3 regions of the Streptococcus sp. 20925_1_77 genome follow, and region 3 is predicted to be linked to each of the others. Evidence: predicted binding sites of a transcription regulator. Region 3 holds the regulator's gene; each other region holds the start of a gene.
What was found. Region 3 encodes Rex, which represses fermentation and respiration genes when NADH is low (regulators of the CRP and FNR family bind a similar motif). Its sites were predicted from a motif close to TTGTGAANTANTTCACAA; they were not measured.
Positions count from the first base shown of each region.

Region 1: the regulator Rex is predicted to act here: its motif matches at 2,228-2,245, upstream of O3626_RS01840 (formate/nitrite transporter family protein).
Region 2: the regulator Rex is predicted to act here: its motif matches at 1,368-1,385, upstream of adhP (alcohol dehydrogenase AdhP).

Region 1 is NZ_JAPVZB010000002.1:108,072-111,645, reverse strand. Features, by position in the region: gene O3626_RS01855 (hypothetical protein) at 1-71, opposite strand, end outside; gene rplL (50S ribosomal protein L7/L12) at 229-597, opposite strand; gene rplJ (50S ribosomal protein L10) at 674-1,174, opposite strand; ribosomal protein L10 leader region at 1,213-1,347, opposite strand; gene O3626_RS01840 (formate/nitrite transporter family protein) at 1,409-2,206, opposite strand; gene O3626_RS01835 (glucosaminidase domain-containing protein) at 2,363-3,067, opposite strand; gene yihA (ribosome biogenesis GTP-binding protein YihA/YsxC) at 3,217-3,574, opposite strand, start outside.
Region 2 is NZ_JAPVZB010000016.1:27,861-31,434, forward strand. Features, by position in the region: gene O3626_RS08640 (NCS2 family permease) at 1-271, opposite strand, end outside; gene O3626_RS08645 (Cof-type HAD-IIB family hydrolase) at 447-1,259, shown strand; gene adhP (alcohol dehydrogenase AdhP) at 1,449-2,471, shown strand; gene O3626_RS08655 (PTS sugar transporter subunit IIB) at 2,845-3,574, shown strand, end outside.
Region 3 is NZ_JAPVZB010000002.1:233,393-236,966, forward strand. Features, by position in the region: gene O3626_RS02440 (cysteine desulfurase family protein) at 1-814, shown strand, start outside; gene O3626_RS02445 (DUF1831 domain-containing protein) at 824-1,171, shown strand; gene O3626_RS02450 (DUF4649 family protein) at 1,173-1,388, shown strand; gene O3626_RS02455 (redox-sensing transcriptional repressor Rex) at 1,525-2,172, shown strand; gene radC (DNA repair protein RadC) at 2,225-2,908, opposite strand; gene O3626_RS02465 (porphobilinogen deaminase) at 2,963-3,241, opposite strand; gene O3626_RS02470 (class A sortase) at 3,411-3,574, opposite strand, start outside.

The sequences.
Region 1 (3,574 bases), 130 kb from region 3:
ATGGGCTGATTTCTAATGGGGTTATCTGCTTTAAAATCATTAACAGTGTTATAAAAAAATACATTGACCATACTTTAATTCCCTTAATAGAAAATACAAACACCCCCACAATTTTTTGTGGGGGTGTTTGTGGGGAAGTTTCAAAAGAAACGACACCTAATATATCGCCTATACGAATAACGAAAGGCTTTTAAACTCGGCTTTCCCCCTTAAACAATCAATGAACGATTATTTAAGAGTAACTGAAGCTCCAGCTTCTTCCAATTTAGCTTTGATTTCTTCAGCTTCAGCTGTAGCAACACCTTCTTTGATAACGCCAGGTGCACCATCAACAAGTTCTTTAGCTTCTTTAAGACCAAGACCAGTGATTTCACGTACAACTTTGATAACGCCGACTTTCTTGTCGCCTGCAGATGTCAATTCGATATCGAATGAATCTTTAGCAGCACCAGCGTCAGCAGCACCAGCTGCAGCAACAGCTACAGGAGCAGCCGCAGTTACACCAAATTCTTCTTCGATAGCTTTTACAAGGTCGTTCAATTCAAGGATTGAAGCTTCTTTAATTTCAGCAATAATGTTTTCAATGTTCAATGCCATTGTTATTTCCTCCAAATAAGTTTTTATATTTTATGTTTTTGTTTTTTGTAGCTAGGCTACGCTGCGTAGCTTAAGATTAAGCTGCGTCTTCTTTGTTGTCTGCAACCGCTTTGACTGCAAGAGCAACGTTGCGCACTGGCGCTTGAAGTACAGAAAGGAGCATAGAAAGAAGTCCTTCGCGGTTTGGAAGAGTTGCAAGAGCAAGGATCTCTTCTTTAGATGCGACAGCGCCTTCGATTGCACCACCTTTGATTTCAAGTGCGTCAGCAGTTTTAGAAAAATCGTTCAAGATTTTCGCTGGTGCAATAACATCTTCGTTAGAAAATGCTACAGCAGATGGTCCAACAAACACAGATGCAAGATCTTCAAGTCCAGCTTTTTCAGCTGCACGACGCAAGATTGAGTTTTTAATAACTTTAAACTCAACTTCGCTTTCGCGAAGGTTGCGACGGAGAACTGTATCTTGCTCAACTGTCAAACCGCGAGAATCTACAACGACGATTGATGCAGCAGCTTTCATCTTTTCGGCTACTACGTCAACTAGTTCCGCTTTTTTAGCAATAATTGCTTCACTCATTAGTGTGTTCACCTCCGTAATTATTTTGCTTGGGGAATTTTTCCAAAAGAAAAACGCGCCCAAACCTAGACACGAAAGTACAATACGCTTCTTTTAATTGATACGTTTTGTCCTCGGTAGGATTTTTATGAGTCGAGCTCCCCTACTGTCTTAGGCAGTTTTTTCAAACCGTAAATTAGTTTATCACATATAAAAAAAGAATGCAAGTACTTTTGCAAACTTTTTTTATATTTTTTAGTCGTTGTAAAGACTCTTAATATTATTCAACCAAGCATAGGCTAGTCCCATTAGGACTCCTCCTCCTACCCAGTTGGCAAAGAAGGTAACACCATAGTGACGTAAAATATTTAAAAACTCAAAATGTGGCAATTGGCTAGATACTGAATTAAAGCTTAATAATGAGAAAGAAGCAAAATTAGCCGCCAAGTGTTCATTGGTCATAAAGACAAACATATAAATAGCAGATAGGGCTAAGAGCACCTTCGCTGTTTCATCTTTAAAATATAGATAAGAAAGAATAGCAATATTTACAAAAACATTGGCAATGACACCTTCAAAGAAGACCACTTGATTGCTCCGTTGGAGTTTATTTTCTGCAACAGTAGCTAGGAATCCTTTTGGATCGATATGAGCAAAGGCTGTGGTTTGATTGAACAGAAAAGCTACGATTAAAGCACCAATTAAATTAAAGAAGGTACAATAAAGAAGAATCTCCAAAGCTTTCTTCCAATGAATTTTCTTTAGATAGGTTCCTGCCGTCAAATACATCATATTTGAGGTGGTTAATTCCGCATTTAAGAATAAGAGGTAAACCAACCCCCAGGCAAAGATGAATGGAAATAGGAAACGACCCGTTCCAGGTACAAAGCTATTTAATAAGTCAGCAGCAACTGCTCCGACCGCCGTACTTAAAGTAAGAAATCCTCCAGCAAAAATAGAGCGAACTGCATAGCGAGTTTTAGATTTCTGATAAAGATCCTCTTTCTTATTACACGCCGCTCCAACTTTTTGAATAAAATTAGATTCAGACATACTATTCTCCTTATATAATGTTTGTGAATAAAATCATTATATCATAGACAAAATAGTTTGAAAAGGTTTTCAGGAAAAATTCTTAAATTCAAAATATATACGTTTTAAATCATATTCCAGGAAATAATAAAAAACAGGCATCTGCCTGTTTTAGTTTTAATAATTCAAACGGTTCGCCCAAGCGATATCCAAATTCAAGATTTCTTGTGAAGTGAACTGTTGACGATATGGATTGTATACCGAACCTGTAATACCACCTTGAACATTTGGTGAATCATATTGAGTCAAATTATAGGTTTCAATGATATGATTGAGCTTTGCGTAGTAGCTAGTATCTGTCGCATAAACCCCTGTCAACGCTGCTGTTGCATCTTGATAACTAGAGGTGTTGCTCTTCCAAGCACCTGCAAAATGTCCTTGTTTCAAAACAGCTACATAGTCTTGCAATGATTCATAGTAAGATGGGTAAGAACGAAAAGCGTCATTAATCGTATAGGCATTTCCAGCACCGTCATCTTCCCAAGTTTGCATCACTGCGGATTGACCAGCATAACTTCCTTTAATACCGAAAAGGTTGTAATGTGGATAAGAAGCCAAACCAGACTGTCCTGATCCACTTTCCAAGATCGCTTGTGCAATCATAACGGAAGCATAAAGATCATTCTCTTGACCAAGCTGACGAGCTGACTCACCAATTTGTGAGATGAAAGCTTCAGTTGGGTCTGAGTATGCTTGGTAAGTTCCATCATTAGCACCAACTGATGTTACGTGCTCGCTCATAGCAGCAGCAAATGTCCCCACTGCTAATACAGAAACGAACAAACCAAACAATTTCGTTTTATTCCGTATTTTCTTCTTCATAATACAATTTATCTCCAATTGTTTTTTTATCATCTTTTATCTTTATAGAGATTATACCATATAAATAGAAGAAAACAAAGCCACTTATATTACACTTCTATTACAATTGCGAGATAAATCCAAAACAAAAATGACATTTTCATGTCATTTCAATTTATTTCGTAAAACGCATTTTCCAAAATAGCATCCCATGACTTCTCTAGTCCTTCCTTGGTTACCGAAGAAAAGACAATAAAAGTATCTGCTGGATCAAAATCCAGTTTTTTCTTAATAATAGATTCATGTTTGTTCCATTTTCCACGTGGAATCTTATCTGCCTTGGTCGCTACTAAGATCACAGGGATCTCATAATATTTTAAGAATTCATACATCTGAACATCATCTGCAGAAGGTTCATGACGAAAATCGACTAGACTAACGACTGCTTTTAAGTTCTCACGACTGGTGAGGTATTCTTCAATCATCCGTCCCCACTTCTCGCGCTCTTTTTTAGAGACACGTGCATAG
Region 2 (3,574 bases), on a different contig from region 3:
CAAATACAACGGTAAAGGTAAAGAAGGCATTCAAGCCCATTCCTGGTGCTTGTGCATAGGGTAAATTGGCATAAAAAGCCATCATCAAGGTTCCGACCACAGATCCAATAATCGTTGCAAGGAAGACCCCTTGAGCTGGCATACCTGTTTGTGACAACATTTGAGGATTTACGAAGAGGATATAACTCATCGCAAAAAAGGTTGTCAGACCAGCAAGAACCTCTGTCCGAACAGTGGTTCCATGTTCTGAAAGTTTAAAAAACTTATCCATTTCAGAATAAACTCCTTTTTCATCATTCTCGCTCCCAATCAATTTGCGAACGTTATATCTATTCTACCAAAAGATCTTTCGTCTTTCAAGAAATCCCGCTTCGCTTCTCGATTTTTGAGCGCTTTTCCGATTTTTCTGATATAATGGTCTCATTCTTCTCGAAAGGAACTGAAATATGCATAAAAAGATGATCGCTCTAGATCTAGACGGAACCCTCTTAAATTCCGAAAGCAAATTGAGCGACTTTACCATTGATACCATTAAAAAAATTAGCGCTCTTGGCCATAAAATCATTATTACAACAGGACGTCCCTACCGTATGGCGCATACCTACTACAAACAACTAGAGCTTGATACTCCGATGATCAATTTCAATGGCTCCCTCACCCATCTGCCGGAAAAAAAATGGGCAGATGAACAATGTTTAACCTTAGATAAAAAATACCTCCTAGATATGGTCGCCAACCGGGATACCATCCAAGCGGACTTTATAGCTGGCGAATACCGCAATAAATTCTTTATTACCGATCCAAATGAGCACATCGCAGACCCTAAATTATTCGGTATTGAATCTTTCCAACCAGAAAATCAATTTAATCCAGAACGGGTAACGAGAGACCCAAACTGTATCCTCCTTCAAACAAAGGCGGAAGATAAGTATGCTCTAGCAGATGAAATGAATCGGCATTATGACTACAATCTGTCTATCAATACCTGGGGTGGTCCCCTAAATATATTGGAATGCAATCCAAAAAATGTGACCAAAGCATCTGCTCTATCCTACCTTCTAGATAAACTCAATATGGATCAGAAAGATTTGATTGCTTTTGGAGATGAGCACAATGATACTGAGATGCTAGCTCTTGCTGGTCATGGATACGCCATGAAAAATGCCAGCTCCGTCCTTCTCCCTTATGCAGACTCCGTCACAGATTTCACGAATAATGAAGATGGTGTCGCGCGTCAACTCATTCAATTATTCTTATAATAGGAACAGACATGAGCTATCCCCTCATGTCTTTTTCTGCGCTAAATCCTTAATCGGTTAATCAATACCCTTCTTTTTTTCCATTTTTTTATTGTTCAATAGATAAGTTTGTGATATTATTAACATAGTTATTAAAGAAGCGCTTTCAAAAATTTTAAATCGCTTCTCGTTCACTTAAGGAGGAACAAAATGAAAGCTGTTGTTGTAAATCCAGAAGGTACTGGTGTTGAAATCGTTGCAAACAAAGGTATGCGTCCACTTGAAACAGGGGAAGCTCTTGTTCAAATCGAATACTGTGGTGTCTGCCACACTGACTTGCACGTCGCTCACGGAGACTTCGGTAAAGTGCCAGGCCGTGTTCTTGGACACGAAGGAATCGGAATTGTGAAAGAAGTCGCTCCAGATGTCAAGAGCCTAAAAGTTGGAGATCGTGTCAGTGTCGCATGGTTCTTCGAAGGATGTGGAACTTGTGAATACTGTACAACCGGTCGCGAAACCCTTTGCCGTACTGTAAAAAATGCTGGTTATTCTGTTGACGGAGGAATGGCTGAGCAATGTATCGTTACTGCAGATTACGCAGTGAAAGTACCTGAAGGATTAGATCCAGCCCAAGCTTCTTCTATCACTTGTGCAGGTGTTACAACTTACAAAGCCATCAAAGAAGCCAAAGCAGAACCAGGACAATGGATCGTTATCTACGGAGCTGGTGGATTGGGTAACTTGGCTGTTCAATATGCCAAGAAAGTCTTCAACGCACATGTCATCGCTGTTGATATCAACAATGACAAACTGGAATTGGCGAAAGAAGTTGGTGCAGACTTTGTCATCAACGGTCGCGAAGTCGAAGATGTCCCAGGATTGATCAAAGAAAAAACAAATGGTGGAGCTCACTCTGCTGTCGTAACAGCTGTTTCTAAAGTAGCTTTCAACCAAGCAGTAGATTCTGTTCGTGCAGGTGGCCGCATTGTCGCAGTTGGTCTTCCTTCTGAAATGATGGACCTCAGCATTGTGAAAACTGTATTAGATGGTATCCAAGTCATTGGTTCTCTTGTAGGAACTCGTAAAGACTTGGAAGAAGCCTTCCAATTTGGTGCAGAAGGCTTGGTAGTCCCTGTCGTTCAAAAACGTCCAGTAGAAGATGCAGTCAAAGTCTTTGACGAAATGGAAGCTGGAACCATTCAAGGACGTATGGTACTTGACTTTACAAACTAAACAACTGAACCTACAGGACTAGCCCAACTGGGCTAGTCTTTTTGAGTGCTCTCAATCACTCTATTTTACAATTTATTATATATTTATTTTTATTTTCGAGAATATCGTTTGATTGTCGGAATCTTTTCATTAAGAACAAAATCCTATAAAACATGTCTATTATTGTTTTTTTAAGCATCAACAAGTAATAAACAAAATGCATTCAAGAGCATTCTTTTTCTATCTAACGATAATTTAATATAATAAATTAATGTTTTTACATCGAGATTTTGATAGAAAAATTGACTTAAGTGTGGAAACGATTTATAATAAAGTAGCTTAAAGTTTTCTTAAACTGAAAGTCAAACAAATTTTATAAGGAGGAATGTCAATAATGAGTATTGGTATCATTATTGCTAGCCACGGTGAATTTGCAGCTGGAATCCACCAATCCGGCTCGATGATCTTTGGGGATCAAGAGAAAGTTCAAGTGGTTACGTTCATGCCAAGTGAAGGCCCGGATGATCTCTATGCTAAATTCAATGCAGCTGTTGCCGCATTTGATGCAGAAGATGAAGTCTTGGTTTTGGCTGACCTTTGGAGTGGTTCTCCATTTAACCAGGCGAGTCGCGTCATGGGAGAAAATCCAGATCGTAAATTTGCGATCATCACAGGATTGAACCTTCCAATGTTGATTCAAGCTTATACAGAGCGTTTGATGGATGCAAATGCCGGCGTTGATAAAGTCGCTGCAAACATCATCAAGGAAGCAAAAGACGGTGTCAAAGCCCTTCCAGAAGAATTGAATCCTGTTGAAGAAGCTAGTACAGCCGCTGCTGCTCCTGTAGCCCAAGCTGCTATTCCAGAAGGAACAGTTATCGGAGATGGAAAACTCAAGATTAACCTTGCCCGCTTAGATACACGTCTTCTTCATGGACAAGTCGCAACTGCTTGGACACCTGATTCAAAAGCCGATCGGATCATTGTTGCTTCAGATTCTGTTGCCAAAGATGAACTCCGTAAGGAATTGATCAAACAAGCGGCACCAAATGGTGTGAAAGCAAACGTTGTCCCAATTCAAAAATTGATCGACGTTGCAAAAGATCCACGTTTTGGAAATACCC
Region 3 (3,574 bases):
GGTTCTTGAACCCATCGAATATCTTGTAGAACGTTTCGGATTTGAAGTCACGATCGTCCAACCAAGAGAAGGGCGTATTCAGGCTAGTGATATCAAGGCAGCTCTTAGACCGGATACCATCCTTGTCTCTACCATGTTTGCCAATAACGAGACTGGAGATCTTCTACCGATTAAAGAAATCGGTGAACTCTTAAAAAATCATCCCGCTGCCTTTCATGTTGATGCTGTCCAAGCAATTGGGAAAGTCCCTGTCTATACCGAAGAGTTAGGGATTGATTTTCTCAGTGCTTCTGCCCACAAATTCCATGGTCCTAAGGGAGTCGGTTTCCTTTATGCAGCCGTCCCAGATTTTGATAATCTCATCCATGGTGGTGATCAGGAAAGTAAAATGAGAGCCAGCACGGAAAATCTCATTTCTATTGTCGGGATGGCAACCGCGCTTCAGCAAGCTACACTTCATCAAGAAGAAAATTTCAACCAGGTTCAAAAACTCGGCCAAGAGCTAGTCAATGGTTTAGCAGCCTACGACTACTACGTAAATGCGAATGACGATCATCTTCCATTTGTTTGGAATCTTGGCTTTCCAGGTGTCCAAAATGATGTCTTATTGATGCGACTCGATCTTGCTGGAATTTCTGTCTCTACAGGTTCTGCTTGTACCGCTGGTACAGTGCAACCCAGCCATGTCCTTGAGGCGCTCTATGGAAAAGATAGCTCACGTCTAAAAGAATCCCTTCGAATTAGTTTTTCAGAACTCAATACCGTAGAGGAGGTTCAAGACTTCCTCTCAAAACTAAAAGAAATTTTATCATAGGAGAACAATATGGCTTTTGAAACAAGTGTTTCATTGAAAGACTGCAAATATACCTATAGTCTACACCCAAATGTAAAAAAATATACCTTACGTGACAATACATTTGCTGTTACAAAAGTTGGAAATTACGAGTTAAATCGTTTGCTCGAAGCCGTTCCAAATAGCGGCGAAGGCTTCCTACTTAAAATCATTTTCAATAAAGATTTGACAGGTTTTAAGATCAATATTACAGACAAGTCTGGGCTTCGCCTGGTTAATATCTTTAAAAATCCAGAAAATGATATTATCCAACAAAAATTCTATTTCTTAATGGATAGTCTCGTCGAAAGAGAAATTTTCAACAAAACAGAGGTTTAATATGGTAACCCTAACTTATATCGACGCTTACCAAGTAGAACGAACAACTACTTATCCCAACCTTGCAGCCTGCATCCTAGCTTTTTCAGGCTGTGTAACCTTGCCTGACTCTTACTCAATCGTATCCATTGAATACAAGGGTGAAAAACTCCCCTATACGGGGAGGGTCGATGGGCTCTATGCTTTTTTGAAAAAGGTAGAGCAAGCTGAAAACTAAGCTGATGCTGATGCTGATGGAACTCTCCCATCGCCATCAGCTTTTTCTTTAGACAAAAATATTTTTGAAAAACCATTCTAGATAGTTGATTTTTTCACAATCTTCCTATACAATAAGAGGGAAAGGTTGTGATATTGTGAAACATGATAAAAATACTCCAATTCCACGCGCAACAGCAAAACGCTTATCGCTCTACTACCGCATTTTTAAACGCTTTAACTCTGAAAAAATAGAGCGTGCCAATTCCAAGCAAATTGCGGATGCAATTGGGATTGACTCTGCTACTGTTCGCCGAGATTTTTCTTATTTTGGTGAATTGGGAAGACGTGGATTCGGTTATGACGTAAAAAAACTGATGAACTTCTTTGCAGATCTTTTAAATGACAATGCTATTACTAATGTCGCTATTGTTGGGATCGGAAATATGGGAAGTGCCCTCCTCAACTATCGCTTCCATGAACGCAATAAGATGAAAATTGTCATGGCGTTTGATCTAGACGATCACGAACTGGTCAATACTAAAAGTAAAGACGGAATTCCTATTTACGGTATTTCATCTATTAAAGAGAAACTCAAACAAGAAGGCATTCAAACAGCCATTCTAACTGTTCCAAGTGTTAAGGCTCAAGAAGTTGCTAGCCTCTTGGTAGATGCAGGTGTCAAGGGAATTCTCAGTTTCTCGCCAGTACATCTGACAGTCCCTAAGGATGTCGTCGTCCAATATGTCGATCTTACTAGTGAATTGCAAACACTCCTTTATTTTATGCGTAAAAACGAAGAATAAAGACTTATACTTCAACAACAAAAAGGTTGGAACAAGAAAGTTCCAACCTTTTTTATACCAAATAATCCGTTTCTTCTCGATAACTATAGTAGTTTTCTTCGGATACAATCAAATGATCCAATAGGGTCAACCCCATTACTTCACAGGCCTCTAAGACTCGCTGAGTGACTTCATCATCATTTTTACTGGGGAATACGGCACCAGATGGATGATTGTGAGCCAAGATAATGGAGGTTGCCATGTGCTTCAGTGCATAATGCAGGATTTCACGCGGCTCCGCGATACTTCGATTCACTGTTCCAATAAATATCGTCTGTTGATGTATAATTTCATTTTGGGTATTCAAATAAAGGGCAACTAGGTGCTCCTGCTTTTTATGGCCAATTTCCTGTTGAATTTTATGGGCCAATTTCTGACTACTCATGATTTGTTCGGAACTCATTAATTCATCTTTATGAATCCTTCGTCCAAACTCAATAACAGCCTGAAGTTCGATGGCCTTCACTCGCCCAATGCCAGAGATTTCCTGTAGCTCCTCTAGGGTTAATTGCCCTAACTCCTTTAAACTATTTACCGAGCTCAAAAGACCTTGTGCAATCTCATAAACGCTTCTTTGCTTGTTGCCTGTCCGTAAGAGAATGGATAACAATTCCTGATGACTTAGCTTATCCACCCCTTCAGAAACCAAGCGCTCCCTAGGAAGTAAAGATGGTTCAATAAATGATATGTCGTACATAATTTCCTCCTCACTTATTAATTCGTAATAAATTGAGAAAATAACGACCTTTCATTATTTACAGGCGATTTCTTGCTTCAAATCATCTAACACTAAGGCTTCATCTTTATTAAAGCGGATCTGATAACCTGTTTGAACTTGTTCAAGCTCCTTTAAAAACTGTTGAATTTCACAGCGGATCAAGTACTCCTGACTCTGAGGAATGGCTTCTAAGGTTTGGTAGACTTGCTCTACTTCGTAGATTCCTTTCGTAATTAATCCATTTCGTGGAAAATCATTTATTAAGAGATTATAGAAATGATGCAAGTGATGATAAATTCGCTCTTTTGTCACTATTCTACCTCCTTATCATACTCTTTCTCCTCTATTATATACTGATTTTCCCTCAATATTATGACAAGTTCCTTACATTATATTACCAATCTCTTACAATTTTACAAGAATTTCTCCTATCTTCCTACATAGAAAAAGCCCAGACATATCTGTCTCGGGCTTTATTTTCTTAGAGTTGCATTTGATTATAAGACTTGCTAAATGAATCCAGGATGTCCTTTGGAGCCTTGTCATAGTCAACAGAGGTTTCCAAGTTTCCTTTTACAATCGTTCGGTAAGTCGCTGCAGCATCCTCACAGGTCACCAAGGTGATTTCATTGACACCTTCACGAT